One region of the Lacrimispora sphenoides JCM 1415 genome, then DNA from elsewhere that is predicted to be linked to it. Evidence: a T-box and tRNA genes for the amino acid it is inferred to sense, from the RefSeq annotation. Region 1 holds a T-box; the other holds one or more tRNA genes.
The links. The T-box of region 1 lies ahead of BMX69_RS09640 (valine--tRNA ligase). A T-box ahead of a tRNA ligase gene usually reads a tRNA of that ligase, here a tRNA-Val.
Positions count from the first base shown of each region.

Region 1 (7,798 bases):
AACTGAGCACGTCAGGAAAAGCGCTGAGTGATTTAAAGACAGCAGAGGATTTTGCAGATACGGCTAAAAAAGATATGGATACGGCTCTTCGTTTGTTTGAGTACCGGGATTTTGTCACGGCTCCCTTTATGCAGGACCTTCATGTAAGGGCAATCTACGATGGCTTGAAGGGGAGACCTGACAGAAGAAAGGAACTGGAAGAGTTTCTGACCGCTTTAAAGGTAAAAGAGCCGGTCCGGTTATGGACGGAAACCGAGGAGCGGAGATTTGGAGAACTGGAAGAAGTTGTAACGGACTGGGTGATTATAAAGCGCAGCGACTGGGGCTATGTGAACCTGGAAGTTACAACGGACTGTGATTTTATAGAGCTGCCAAAGAAAAGCGTTGGGGAGCAGGACTTTGAGGAAGAGGAATGCAGAGTCCCCTTTTTGGTCCATCCGGAACGCATGCACCAGGGAGAGAATTCCGGAAGGATTCTCATAACTGGAGTTGAAGACCGTTTTGCCATCCCCGTTACGGCGGTCAATAACCCTGGAGGAGGGGTATCCGCAGAAAATGCATTTGCAAAAGAAGCTTTGAGCCGGTTTTTACGGCTCCGCCTGGAAGAAGAGTACGGGCAGAAGGATATAAATAATCTATATGATGAGATGGAAAAGGCTCTTGATGAGATTGAACTGATGAAAGGTGAAACCAGCCTCCTTAAGCTGCTTCGGGCTGAGATATTCCTTGGCCAGGGAAATCCTTCCAAAGCGGCGTTGCTTCTTGACGAATGCCGGGATGATGTCCTTAAGGTGCGTCAGGAAAAAAGGGAGCTATACTGCTATTACCAGTACCTGCGTTTAAAGGTGCAGCCGGACGAATACCAGAAGGAATCCCTGATCCGTCTCATGAAAAAATATCTGGAAGAAGACAGAAGGCTCTTCTGGCTTTTTTTGCTGCTTATGAAGCTGGATGACAAGCTGTTTGAGAATCTGCCTGCATTGTTAGCCATGATGAAGAAGCAGTTTCAAATGGGGGTCAGAAGCCCGTTTTTCTACGTATGGGGCTGCAAAGTGCTGAACAGTTCACCGGAGATCATAAGGGCCATGGGTTCCATGGAACTCCAGATCCTTTATCATTGCGCCGGAAAAGGAATCGTAGATCAAAAGCTGGCTGTAGCCGTATCCAGGCTTACCTTAACGGCAAAGCATTTTAACCGGCTGCAGTACCGGATGTTAGTTAAGCTTTATGAGGAGCACCCTATAAAAGAGGTGCTTGAGGCGATCTGTGCCTTGTTAATCAAAGGGGAATGCCGCATGGCGGAAGCCTTTTCCTGGTACGAAAAAGGGGTAAAGGCAGGGATCAGCCTGACGCGGCTGTATGAATATTATTTGTATGCTCTGCCGGGGAATTACTGCTATCTCCTCCCAAAGGAAGTGCTTCTTTATTTTTCCTACGGAGGAAATGAACTGGATCTCCATAGCAGGGCGATCCTTTATAAAAATGTTCTGGTTTATCTGGAACCAACTGACCCTCTGTATCAGGCCTATGAGCGGACGATCGAGAAATTTGCTACGGAGCAGCTGTTTGAATCACGGATTGACAAGCAGCTGGCCGGAATTTATGAGCGGATGATATTAAAGGATGTGATCGATCTTCCTATGGCAAAGGTGCTGCCCTCCATACTCCGGTCCTACCGGGTGGAATGCAGCAATAAAAAGATGAAGTATGTCATTGTGTGCTATGAGGAAATGACAGAGGAGGATGCATTCCTTCTCGATGATGGTGTCTCCTATGTACCCTTGTTTTCAGAGCACAGCATATTGCTTTTCCAGGATGCCTTTGGCAACCGGTATGCCAACATTCCCTATGAGAAAGAACCTGTTATGGACCGCCCGGAACTGGAAGAACGCTGCTTTGAACTTTATCCGGAGCATTCCATGCTCCGGCTCCGGGCATGTGAACGGATTCTTGCGGACGGGGCCTCAGATATAGAAGAGGTGAAGATTCTGGAAGGCACGCTGGAGGATAAAAACCTGCGGCCTCTTTATCAGAAGCTTCTCCTTTCCAAAGTCATCGAGTTTTACGGCAGACAGGCCTCTGACGGTCTGGAAGGAGATGAAGGAGCCGGATATCTGGTTAAGCTGGATAAAAAGGTCCTTTCCAAGGAAGAGCGGATAAACGTCTGTGATACGCTCATCCATAACAATCACATGGAAGAGGCGTTCTTAATGATCCGGGAATTCGGTAGCGAAGGAACCAGGACGGAGCGGCTTTACGAATTGTGTACGAAAATGATACTTAAGAACTTATTTGACGAGGATCCTTTGCTTTTACATCTGGCATATGATGTTTTTAAGGAAGGAAAAAGTGACGGAGTGATCCTTGACTACCTGTGCGAGCATTTTAACGGGTTGACGAGCCATATGTATCAGGTGCTTATGAAGGGCGTTTCCGAGCATGTGGAAACATATGATCTGGAAGAACGCCTGACGGCTCAGATGATGTTTTCCGGATGCAGCTCTAAACTTGACAAGGTGTTTGGCCTTTACAGGAGCCGCAAGGAAACCGGTGATATGATCGTGAAGGCTTATTTTATCATAAAATGTTCAGAGTACTTTATGGAGGATAAGGAGCCGGAGGAAAAGGTTTTCGCTTATCTGGAAGGAACGGTTAAGGCAGCATCTGTAAAAGGCCGTCTTCCCACCATTTATTTGCTGGCCATAACTAAGTATTATTCGAAACTTTCTGCGCTTGATGAAGAGCAGCAGAAGCTGTGCCAGACTACGGTTTCCTTCCTGTTAGAAGAAGGTCTTGTGTTCCCGTATTTTAAGGATCTGTCAAACTATATTCCCATGCCGGAAGATATTATGGATAAAGCCATGATCCAGTACTGTGGGGACCGGGATTCCAAGGTGGAATTGCAGGTCAGAATTCTTCCGGATGAAGAAGAGTTTCACAGTGAGGATATTTCCCGGATGTACCAGGGAGTTTTCGTCAAGCAGAAAATATTGTTTGAAGGCGAGATCATGGAATACCGGGTGAGAGAGCTGATTGAGGAAGCGTGGGTTCTAAAAAAAGAAGGCAGTGTAAGCTGTGATACCGGAGTCTCCCGAAAGGCTTCGGACAGCAAGTTTGCCTGTTTAAATGATATGAGTCTGTCCTTAAGCTTAAAGGATGAAAACGGGCTCAAAAATCGGATGCAGGAGTATTTAAAAAAGAATGCTGCTGCAGAAGAATTATTTCCACTGATGTAAGATAAGGGGGCTGTCAATGGACGGACTGATAATAGGGCTTGACCTTTGCGATGCCTATACCCGCATATGCTGCCATGACAGGGAAAAATCATGGTGCTTTCCTACAGTGATCTGCAGGAAAAAGGATGAAGATGCCTGGTTTGTAGGAGAAGAGGCTTATGCCTATACTCTTGTAGGCGAGGGCATTATCATAGACAAGCTGATAAAAATGGTTAGGAAAGAAGGAACCGCCACTCTGGGCGGAACCAAATACGAAGGTCTTGACCTTTTAAAGATGTTTTTAAAAAAGATATTAAAGCTTCCCATGGAAGAGTTTTTCTGCGATGAGGTGAAACAGCTGGTGATCACCATGCAGAAGGTGGATGTAAAGCTGATGGATGCCCTTATGTACTGCGCGGACTACTTAGAGATACCAAGAGATCGTGTGCACATCATAAGCCATACGGAAAGCTTTGTATACTATACCCTCAGCCAGAAAAAAGAGGTTTGGAGCAATCAGGTAGGTGTGTTTGACTTATCGGAAGATTCTTTTCACTATCATGAGCTTAAGGTACAGAGAGGCCTTCGGAAGATGGTGGTGATTGCAGAGGATGAGGCTTTGGAAGAAAGTTTTAATCTGGATATTTTAGATACGCCTTCCGGAGGAAAGCTGGCGGATAAAATCTTAAGCTCCTGCGCGGACAGGCTTCTCCAGAAGAAATTATTTTCATCTGTCTTTCTGACGGGAAAGGGCTTTGAGCGCCATGACTGGGCGGGAGATTCCATGAAGATACTGTGCTCCCGCCGGAAGGTGTATATGGAACCGGAGCTGTTTGCCAGAGGTGCGGCTTTTAAGGGAATGGATTATCTTCAGGATAAGACCTCTTATCCCTTTACCTGCATTTGTGAGGGGCGTCTTCATTCCACCATTTCCATGAAGGTGCTCCATAAGGAACGGGAAAGCCAGCTGGTAGTAGCTGCAGCCGGGGACAACTGGTATGAAGCAAAGAGCAGCGTGGATTTAATCGTGGATCATCAGGATTACGTGGAATTCATGGTAACGCCCATGGATCCAAAGCAGAAACGGCTGGTGAAGATTCCGCTGGAAGGATTTCCAAAACGTATGGAAAAAACCCTCCGGATAGGGATCAGCTTTGGGTTCTTGGATGAGAAAACCATGGCAGTAGTACTAAAAGACAAGGGCTTTGGTGAAATATTTCCGGCCACAGAGGCCGTGATAAGGCAAGAGGTTATGCTATGAGTTTGATTCTTTGCCGGCAGGAGCCGGTTAAACATCCTTTTTATTTTGAAGGCCTGGGAATCCGCCTGTTTTCATCCCAGGAGCTTTGCTATGTGATTTATAATAATCCTCTTTTGGTCATGGATCAATTTGTGGATAATAACCTGATCCAGTTTATCAGAGAGGATCTGGATATGGGGTTTCTGGCTGCTAAGCTGGAAAAATGGCAGCAAAGCGGCGAGGAAACGGATGAGCTTCTTGCCATGATCCTTCACGAATGCGATTATTATACTGCTTCTGAGGTCGGACGGTTCCGGCAGAATCTGTCCACTTACCGACGGATGCCTGTCCATGAGTTTTTAAAGGCAAAGGCGGATTACCTATTTTCCAGAAAGCAATATGGAAAGGCGGAGTCAGAATACCGGAAGATCCTGGATCTTCCAAAGGGTAACCGGGGAGATGATGCCTTCCGGGCTAAAATATATAATAATCTGGGAGCGGCTTATGCCAGGCTGTTTATGACGGACAAAGCCTGCCATGCCTACCAGAAATCCTTTGATCTGGTGAAAAATGCCGAGATTTTAAAAAGAATATGCCATCTGGCCCAATGGAATCAGGGCCTGGTGTTAAATGAACGGTTTCAGGCTCTCATTACAGATGAAATGAGGCAGGAATGCGAAATAGAAAAAGAAAAGGCGGAGGCGCTGGCGGCCGGGGCGGACAGCCTGAAAGAACTTGAACAGCTGTTTCAAAAAGACCCGATCAAGCGGCTTCAGGGAGCCGGTGAGCTTATCCAGAAGTGGAAACAGGAATACCGGAATATTATGTCATAAAATGGATTCTGTTTCAGATTGCTAAACGGTGCTCACGGGGAGTAGTCTGAACAATATGGAGGTTTCCGCAGAACTGGGGGTTAGCAGAACTCCGGTAAAAAAAGCTTTCTGAAATTCATAAGAGTATTGTACTTGACAAAACTATAAAAAGACACTATCATTACATGGTATAAGGAAATACCCTGCGGGTATACCTATATGCTCAAAAAACATGGGCAAGAACAAGGAAAAGGTAGAGAAGAAGAGGAGTACGCTTATAACCCTGAAAGAGAAAACCGTTCACCGGCTGAAAGACGGTTAAGGTAGTGTATGCGGAAGGTAGCTTCTGAACCGGAAGGCTGAAATTTTGTAATTCAGTAGGCTTTCACGTGTGGCTGCGTTATAGGCTATATGAGATATGGCAGGCTCTGTCATATGAACAAAGGTGGTACCGCGTTGATTCGCCCTTTGCATCCCAACGATGCAGAGGGCTTTTTTTGTATACTGGGAAATCTATTTGGAATTTCCTGTTATACAAAGCGCTCCGCTTTGGAAGCGCAATTCCGCCCAAGGGCATACGATTAAGCCCGGAATATATGGCGGTCAGCAGGAAGGAGAACATGATGAAAGAATTGGAGAAGACCTATAATCCGGCAGGGATTGAAGGCAAGCTTTATGAGAAATGGCTGGATAAGAAGTATTTCCATGCAGAACCAAACAAGGATAAAAAGCCCTTTACCATTGTAATGCCGCCTCCTAATATTACTGGACAGCTTCACATGGGGCATGCACTTGACAACACCATGCAGGATATTTTGATCCGCTTTAAGAGGATGCAAGGCTACGAGGCCCTGTGGCAGCCAGGTACAGACCATGCGGCCATTGCAACGGAAGTAAAGGTCATTGAAAGCTTAAAGATTCAGGGGATTGACAAAGAGGAACTGGGCAGGGATGGCTTCCTGGAAAAATGCTGGGACTGGAAAAAAGATTATGGCAGCAGGATCATCAACCAGCTTCATAAGCTGGGATCCTCTGCTGACTGGGACAGAGAGCGTTTTACCATGGATGAAGGCTGTTCAGCAGCTGTTCAGGAAGTTTTTATCAAGCTCTATGAAAAAGGTTATATTTATAAAGGTTCCCGTATCGTAAACTGGTGCCCGGTTTGCCAGACTTCCATTTCGGATGCGGAAGTGATGCATGATGACCAGAATGGCTTCTTCTGGCATATCAATTATCCCATTGCAGGAGAAGAAGGCAGGTTTGTGGAGATTGCAACCACCAGGCCGGAAACCCTTCTTGGAGATACTGCGGTGGCAGTTAATCCGGAAGATGAGCGCTATCAGGACCTTATCGGTAAGATGTTAGAGCTTCCGCTTACAGGCAGGGAGATACCGGTGGTAGCAGATTCCTATGTAGATAAGGAATTCGGTACCGGCTGTGTGAAGATCACCCCGGCCCACGACCCCAATGACTTTGAGGTAGGTAAGAGACACAGCCTGCCCGAAATCAACGTTATGAATGACGATGCCACCATCAACCTTCCGGGAAGCAAATATCATGGCATGGAGCGTTATGAGGCCAGAAAAGCCATTGTGAAGGATCTTGAGGAGCTGGGTCTTTTGGTTAAGGTGGCTCCCCATTCCCATGCGGTAGGAACCCATGACCGCTGTAAGACCACCGTAGAGCCGATGGTAAAGCAGCAGTGGTTTGTTAAGATGGAAGAGATGGCAAAGCCTGCAATTGAGGCTTTAAAAACAGGAGAACTGAAATTCGTTCCGGATAGATTTGATAAGTCATATCTTCATTGGCTTGAAAATATCCGTGACTGGTGTATTTCCAGACAGCTTTGGTGGGGACATCGCATCCCGGCATATTATTGTGATCAGTGCGGAGAGATCATTGTATCGAAAGAAGTTCCAACCGTATGTCCCAAATGCGGAGGAACCCATCTGACTCAGGATGAGGATACCCTTGACACCTGGTTTTCTTCTGCTCTCTGGCCTTTCTCCACCTTAGGCTGGCCGGAAAAAACAGAGGACTTAGAATACTTCTACCCAACTGATGTACTGGTTACAGGCTACGACATTATTTTCTTCTGGGTAATCCGCATGGTATTTTCCGGAATCGAGCAGACCGGAAAGCTTCCATTCCATACGGTGCTGATGCACGGCCTGGTGAGGGATTCCGAAGGCCGCAAGATGAGTAAATCCTTAGGAAACGGTATCGATCCTCTGGAGGTTATTGAAAAGTACGGAGCCGATGCCCTGCGAATGACCCTGATCACCGGCAATGCACCTGGCAATGACATGCGTTTCTACTGGGAGCGCGTAGAGGCAAGCAGAAACTTTGCCAATAAAGTTTGGAATGCTTCCCGTTTCATTATGATGAATATTGAAAAAGCACCGGAAGCAAAGGCAGAGCTTTCAGAACTTACCATTGCGGACAGATGGATCCTGTCCAAGGCGAACACCCTTGCAAAGGATGTAACGGAAAACCTGGATAAGTATGAGTTAGGAATCGCCCTTCAAAAG
Region 1 covers NZ_LT630003.1:2,144,079-2,151,876, reverse strand. The annotation lists gene BMX69_RS09655 (DUF5717 family protein) at 1-3,236, shown strand, start outside; gene BMX69_RS09650 (DUF5716 family protein) at 3,253-4,476, shown strand; gene BMX69_RS09645 (hypothetical protein) at 4,473-5,288, shown strand; T-box leader at 5,515-5,739, shown strand; gene BMX69_RS09640 (valine--tRNA ligase) at 5,891-7,798, shown strand, end outside.

Region 2 (7,798 bases), 1.5 Mb from region 1:
GGCCAGGCAGCTGAATTTGATTATGCCGGAACCCAGGCCTGCCGTTCCCTGAAAGAAGAAGGGGTCGAAGTAGTCCTGCTAAACTCCAACCCGGCAACCATCATGACGGATAAGGATATTGCGGATAAAGTTTACATTGAACCCCTGACCGTAGAAGTGGTGGAACAGCTCATTTTAAAAGAAAAGCCGGACAGCGTCCTTCCCACTCTTGGTGGACAGGCCGGCTTAAACCTTGCCATGGAGCTGGAAGATAAGGGATTTTTAAAAGAACATAAGGTGCGCCTGATCGGAACTACGGCTCTTACCATTAAGAAGGCGGAGGACCGGGAGCTTTTTAAAGAGACCATGGAAAAGATCGGCGAACCGGTGGCGCCCTCTGATATCGTAGAACATGTGGAGGACGGCCTTAAGGTGGCTGAAGCCATCGGATATCCTGTAGTGCTTCGTCCTGCCTATACCCTGGGAGGTTCCGGAGGAGGAATTGCCGATAATCCAGGACAGTGCCGGGAGATTCTAGAGAATGGACTCCGCTTATCCCGCGTGGGACAGGTTCTTGTGGAACGCTGCATATCAGGCTGGAAGGAGATCGAATACGAGGTAATGCGTGACGGCGCCGGCAACGTGATCACCGTATGTAATATGGAAAACATCGACCCGGTCGGCGTTCATACCGGAGACAGCATTGTGGTGGCCCCTTCCCAGACCCTGGGGGATAAGGAATACCAGATGTTACGCACCTCTGCCTTAAAGATCATCAGCGAGCTGGGTATCACAGGAGGCTGCAACGTGCAGTATGCCCTTCACCCGGAAAGCTTCGAGTATTGCGTGATCGAGGTAAATCCCAGGGTCAGCCGTTCCTCGGCTCTGGCCTCTAAAGCAACCGGTTATCCCATTGCAAAAGTTGCGGCTAAGATCGCAATGGGCTATACCCTGGATGAGATAAAGAATGCGGTGACAAAGAAAACCTACGCCAGCTTTGAGCCGATGTTAGATTACTGTGTGGTCAAGATGCCCCGCCTTCCTTTTGATAAATTCTTAAGCGCTAAGAGGAACCTTGGAACCCAGATGAAGGCCACCGGTGAGGTTATGAGCATTTGCACCAACTTTGAGGGCGGCCTTATGAAGGCTATCCGTTCACTGGAACAGCATGTGGACAGCCTGATGTCCTATGATTTTACAGGGCTAACAGATGAAGAACTGGCTGAGACCCTTCACCTTGTGGATGACCGGAGGATCTGGGTCATTGCCGAAGCATTAAGAAGAGGCTTTTCTTATGAACAGATCCATGATATTACAAAAGTTGATGTGTGGTTCATTGATAAGCTGGCAATTCTTGTGGAAATGGAAGAAGCCCTTAAGAATGGGCCTCTGACTCTGGAACTTCTAAAGGAAGCAAAGAGGATTGAGTTTCCGGATACAGTCATTTCCAGGCTGACAGGGACTCCTTTGGAAGAAATCCGCCGCATGAGAAAGGATAACGGCATTACAGCCGCATTTAAAATGGTGGATACCTGCGCCGCTGAATTTGCAGCTGAGACTCCTTACTATTATTCCTGCTTTGGAAGTGAGAATGAGGCGGTAAAAACAACTGGAAAAAAGAAGGTGCTGGTTCTCGGCTCCGGTCCCATCCGTATCGGCCAGGGAATTGAGTTTGACTACTGTTCGGTTCACAGCACATGGAGCTTCCGAAGGGAAGGCTATGAGACGATTATTGTCAATAATAATCCGGAGACCGTGAGCACGGATTTTGATATTGCAGATAAGCTGTATTTTGAACCCCTTACCCCGGAGGATGTGGAGAGCATCGTTGACATGGAAAAGCCTGACGGGGCGGTGGTCCAGTTCGGCGGCCAGACAGCCATTAAGCTGACGGAGGCCTTGATGAATATGGGGATTCCCATTCTGGGAACGTCTGCAGAGGATGTAGATGCAGCAGAGGACCGGGAGCTGTTTGATAAGATTTTGGAGGATTGCGGGATCCCAAGACCTGCGGGCCAGACGGTATTCACGGCAGAAGAAGCCAAGAGTGCGGCAGGAGAGCTTGGATATCCGGTGTTGGTAAGACCCTCCTATGTGCTGGGCGGCCAGGGTATGCAGATTGCCATCTCTGACCAGGATATCGATGAATTTATTGGGATCATCAACCTGATCGCACAGGATCACCCCATTCTGGTAGATAAATATATCCCAGGCAAGGAAATCGAAGTGGATGCGGTTTGCGACGGTGAGGATATTCTGATTCCCGGAATTATGGAGCATATAGAAAGAGCCGGCGTGCACTCCGGCGACAGCATTTCCATATATCCGGCTCAGAGCATAAGTGAAACGGTAAAGGAAAAGCTGGTGGAATATACAAGAAGGCTTTCCAAAGCCCTGCACGTTAAGGGAATGATCAACATTCAGTTCATTGTAAGCGGGGAAGATGTATATGTCATTGAGGTAAATCCCCGGTCTTCCCGTACCGTGCCTTATATCAGCAAGGTGACCGGAATTCCCATCGTCCCCCTGGCAACCCAGGTCATTTGCGGGCATTCCATCAGGGAGCTGGGATATGAACCCGGGCTTTCGCCGGAAGCAGATTATATCGCTGTCAAAATGCCGGTATTCTCCTTTGAAAAGATCCGGGGCGCCGATGTAAGCCTTGGTCCGGAGATGAAATCCACCGGAGAGTGCTTAGGAATAGCAAAGACCTTTAATGAGGCTCTTTACAAGGCGTTCGCAGGAGCAGGAATCAAGCTTCCTAGGCATAAAAACATGATCATAACCGTGAAGGATTCCGATAAGGAAGAGATCATTGACATCGCCAGAAGATTCCAGGCTCAGGGATATAAGATATTTTCCACATCAGGAACGGCCAGAGTGCTTAACAGTCATGGGATAAAAGCTCTTATGGTCCGCAAGCTGGAACAGGAATCACCAAACCTTCTGGACTTAATCCTGGGCCATGAGATCGATCTGGTTATTGATACGCCGACTCAGGGAGCGGATAGAAGTAGGGACGGATTTGTAATCCGAAGAAATGCCATTGAGACCGGTGTAACGGTTTTAACTTCCTTAGATACGGCAGCGGCCTTAGTGACCAGCATGGAAAACAAAGCCAAAGAACTGACTCTGATCGATATTGCCAAAGTTAAAAATAAATAAAAAAAAGCTGGGACAGTGGAAAACCTGTTCCAGCTTTTTTCTTATTGCATTGGGGTTTTTACAAATTGCTTGTCAAATTCCGGATTATAATAATAAAAGTTTTTAGGATTCAAAGTGGATTTAATATTTTCAAGAGCTTCGCCAAACCGCTGGAAATGCACGACCTCCCTTTCCCGAAGGAATTTTAACGGTTCTCTTACATCAGGATTCGGTATGATCCGGATTAAGTTGTCATAGGTTGTCCTTGCCTTTTGCTCGGCTGCCAGGTCTTCGATCAAGTCGGTAATAGCATCACCTTTGGACTGGAATTCACAGGCATTAAAAGGAACTCCGGCCGCAGCAGTGGGCCAGAGGGCTGTTGTATGGTCAATATAATAGGCATCAAACCCTGCAGTCTTTGCCTGTTCCACAGTTAAATTTTTCGTCAGCTGATAAATGATAGCGCAGATCATCTCCAGATGCCCAAGCTCTTCCGTACCAATATCTGTTAAAAGTCCCCCAACTTCCTTGCATGGCATGGAATATCTTTGGGAAAGATAACGCATGGAAGCTGCCAATTCTCCATCAGGTCCGCCAAACTGGCTAATAATGAGAGAGGCTGTTTTCGGACAAGTTTCTTTGATGTTTACAGGGAACTGCAGTCTTTTTTCGTAATTCCACATTATAAGTTACCTCCTTCCCAAGGCAACGGGCCGTCTACCCAGGTAAAATGCTTTTGACCCGCATATTTTGTATTAGATTCTGTTTTGTTGTTGGTATCAGGGCAGACACAGTTTATGGTAAGAGGTTCAAAGTTTTCCGCATAAGTTTTTAAAAGCTGTTTTCTTTGTTCCATGGCCTGCTTAAAGGCTGTTAATGCATTTTCATCCACTGGATGAGTATCCAAATACAATGTTAAATCATTAACAGTAAAGCTTACTTCTGTGATCTGCTTTAAGAGAGCTTTTTGATCTGCCATTACTGTTCACCTCCCGTTACATAAAAAGGAAGATTGAGGGATGGAAAAATAGTCCCATGTTTTAAAGCTGTCTGAGGATCATAAGGCTGTTCCCAGGGCTGCATGGGAATCGTAGCAATACCCAGTTGAACTGTTTTTGTTGGTGTAGCAAGATTGGCCTTTGTTGTGCCGCATTCACATGAATTCATACTAACACTCCTTTCTACTTTCCTGCCCATCCTTTCAGGGCAAAGGTGTTTCATTGATTCATTGAGCTTTCTTTTTTAGTATGGTTGAAACAAAAAAAAATACGTTACAAAAATTCTCCCATTTTAACCACTGTAATGATATTGTAATAATTAGAAAAATGAAATATAATGGAAAAGCAGAATCGAATTGACAGAAAAAAAGAAAATTAAAAAGACGGGAGAGCAGTGTATTGAGTGACAAGAAATTTGCAGTATTGATTGATTCGGATAATATCTCCGCAAAGTATATTACAAGTATTCTGGATGAAATGACCCGCTACGGTGTTATTACTTACAAAAGGATCTACGGGGATTGGACAAGCTCCCAGATGGGAAAATGGAAAATGGAGCTTTTGGAGAATTCGATCACCCCAATCCAGCAATTCTCCAATACCGTAGGAAAGAATGCAACCGATTCAGCCCTTATTATTGATGCTATGGACTTGCTCTACACGGATAATGTAGATGGATTCTGCATCGTATCCAGTGACAGCGATTTCACCCGATTAGCCAGCAGACTTCGGGAGTCCGGCAAGGAAGTCATCGGAATGGGAGAGGATAAGACTCCCAAATCGTTCCGGGCGGCCTGCACGGTTTTCACCAATCTTGAGGTCCTCCTTGATCAGGAAGAGGATGGGACTGGCGGAGGCGCCATAGGAAAAGAGGTGATCGAACAGGATATCACTTCGATTCTTTTAGAAAATGAAGATAAAAATAAGGCAACAGGTCTGGGAGAGATCGGCAACCGCCTTGTGAAAAAATACTCTGATTTTGATGTAAGAAACTACGGCTACAGCTCCCTTTCCAAATTTTTGGAGGAAATGGGCGGCTTTGAGCTTAAAAAATCCAATAATGTGGTAACTGTCCGGATGAAAGATAACCGTACCAAAAAGCAGGAACTGGATGATTTCGCAGTAGGGCTGGTTAAGGGCAGCGGAAAGAACGGTATGGAACTGGCGGCTCTGGGTAATGGCATACACCGGAAATTTGCTGATTTCAAAGTAAAGGATTACGGGTATTCCACCTTCTCAAAATTTGTAAACAGCATTGGACAATTAGAGGTACGGGAGAATAAAAACAATAATAAGACTGTGTATTTGAAAAAAGAAGACTAAAAGAAGCCGGCCAGGAAAACGAGATCCACGGGATCCATGTTTCCTGGCCGGCTTATTTCTATAAGAAGTGATCCTCGCTTTACCAGATACCGAGGACCACTTGAAGGACCAGACTTACCACCGATAATCCAAGCCAGCAGCAAAAACCTAATAAAAGAGGCTTTTTGCCTGTCCGTATCAGCTTGACCAGGTCCGTATTGGTTCCGATGGCTCCCATAGCCATGATAATAAAAAGCTTGCTTAAGTCTTTTAATGAACCGGTAACGCCTGCAGGTATAGGAAAAACGGTAGTAATGATTGAAGCCAGAAAAACAGTGTAATGGGGATGATGGCCAGAGTTCTGGTCAGTTTTACCATGGTGGCTGCTTCCAGGGTGTTGCTGCCGTACATGCCATCCCAGGCGGATGCGGCGGCAGTAACGGAAGAGGTATCGTTAATGGCGGTTCCTGCAAATAAGCCAAAGCCTTCATTGGAAAACCTAAAGCAGAGCCTAATGCCGGAAAAAGCAGAGCGGCAATTTTGCGGATCAAGGGAATAACCGTCATATCCCCTCGATTCATAAGGACATAAAAATGGCGGAAATTCCCTTAAAATCGAGGTTTCTTTAAGAGATAGGAAAAAATGAAAAAAATTGACAAAAAAGTGTTGACAATTAATACAATTAATATTATACTAATGAAGCAGTCGGGAACGAGAGAAAAAAACGAGCTCCTGACCAAGGAAAGTACTGGGATCTTAGCTCAGCTGGGAGAGCATCTGCCTTACAAGCAGAGGGTCACAGGTTCGAGCCCTGTAGGTCCCATTGATAAGCGTAACGCTTATCCAGTGAATTGAATATGGCGGAATAGCTCAGTTGGCCAGAGCACACGGTTCATACCCGTGGTGTCGAGAGTTCGAATCTCCCTTCCGCTACTGTTAAACCCTGTGATTGAAAAATTGCAGGGTTTTTTATATTTCGACATTGCGGATTCCTTTTTCTATTTTCTTATATTCATTTTTTCTGTTTTATGGTATACTTACAAATAGTAAAAAGTGGAGGGATTCCATGTACTATTTTATTGTAAACCCGAACTCACGCTGCGGACGGGGAAGAAACGTTTGGAAAAAATTGGAACGAGTATTAAAGGCCGGGCATGTGGAATATCAGGCATTTCTTACGGAGAAGCCTGGGGATGCCAAGAGATTTGCCAGGGAACTGACAGAAGGCTGCAGGGAATCAAGCGTTATCATAGGAGTAGGCGGAGACGGAACTGTAAATGAAATTCTTGATGGGCTTTCCTTCTGCGGTTCTGTAACGTTTGGGTATATTCCGGCCGGATCCGGTAATGATCTGGCAAGAAGCTTAAAACTTCCTAAGAATCCGGTCCGATGCTTAAAGAAAATACTGCATCCAAAATATTATAAGCTCATGGATTACGGAGTTTTGTCCTATGGCGATGGGGAAATATCCCACCGCCGCTTTATGGTCAGTGCGGGGATTGGAATGGATGCGGCCGTTTGTCATAATATCCTCTATTCAAAGTCAAAGGGACTGCTCCGTAAACTTTTCATTGGGAAGCTTATCTACATTCTCATAGGAATCAAGCAGCTGATTCTTGCCAGGCCCTCAAAAGGGTATATTCTCCTTAACGGAGTACAAAAGATTGAGTTTAACCACGCTTACTTTATATCCGTCCACATCCATCCTTATGAGGGCGGCGGATTTAAATTTGCACCGGATGCAAACTTTGAAGACGGTCAGTTATCAGTTTGTGTTATGAACAGCCGGAATAAAAGGAAACTGATCCCTGTACTGATACGTTCCCTTATGGGAAGAAAGTCCTTACACAGGGGCATCAGGTTTTATACTTGTGAGGAAGTTATGATCCATATGGATCATCCAATGGCAGTTCATGTAGATGGAGAAAGCTGTTTTTGCCAAAACGATGTGCAGCTTCGGTGCATTGGCAAAAAATTGCGTATGATTGTATAGAAATGTATATATTATAGAAGAAACACCTTCGGGTCCCTGCGGGTATACCATTATGCCCAAAAAGCATGGGCAAGAAAGAGGAAACACCCTGCGGGTATACCATTATGCCCAAAGAACGTGGGCAAGAAAGAGGAAACACCCTGCGGGTATACCATTATGCCCAAAGAACGTGGGCAAGAAAGAGGAAAGGAAGAATTATGAGGATTGGACAGGGATATGATGTGCATAAATTAGCGGAAGGAAGAGATTTGATCCTGGGCGGCGTAAAGATTCCTTATGAAAAGGGACTTCTGGGCCATTCTGATGCAGATGTGCTGGTCCATGCAGTGATAGATGCTCTTTTAGGTGCGGCAGCTCTGGGAGATATCGGAGAACATTTCCC
Region 2 covers NZ_LT630003.1:652,798-660,595, forward strand. The annotation lists gene carB (carbamoyl-phosphate synthase large subunit) at 1-3,144, shown strand, start outside; gene BMX69_RS02850 (manganese catalase family protein) at 3,186-3,806, opposite strand; gene BMX69_RS02855 (spore coat protein CotJB) at 3,806-4,102, opposite strand; gene BMX69_RS02860 (spore coat associated protein CotJA) at 4,102-4,290, opposite strand; gene BMX69_RS02865 (NYN domain-containing protein) at 4,521-5,444, shown strand; partial or broken gene BMX69_RS02870 (putative sulfate exporter family transporter) at 5,524-5,989, opposite strand; tRNA gene BMX69_RS02875 (tRNA-Val) at 6,174-6,246, shown strand; tRNA gene BMX69_RS02880 (tRNA-Met) at 6,283-6,356, shown strand; gene BMX69_RS02885 (diacylglycerol/lipid kinase family protein) at 6,490-7,416, shown strand; gene ispF (2-C-methyl-D-erythritol 2,4-cyclodiphosphate synthase) at 7,614-7,798, shown strand, end outside.
Region 2: it encodes a tRNA-Val, which carries the amino acid that the T-box ahead of BMX69_RS09640 (valine--tRNA ligase) is inferred to sense. The anticodon was not compared.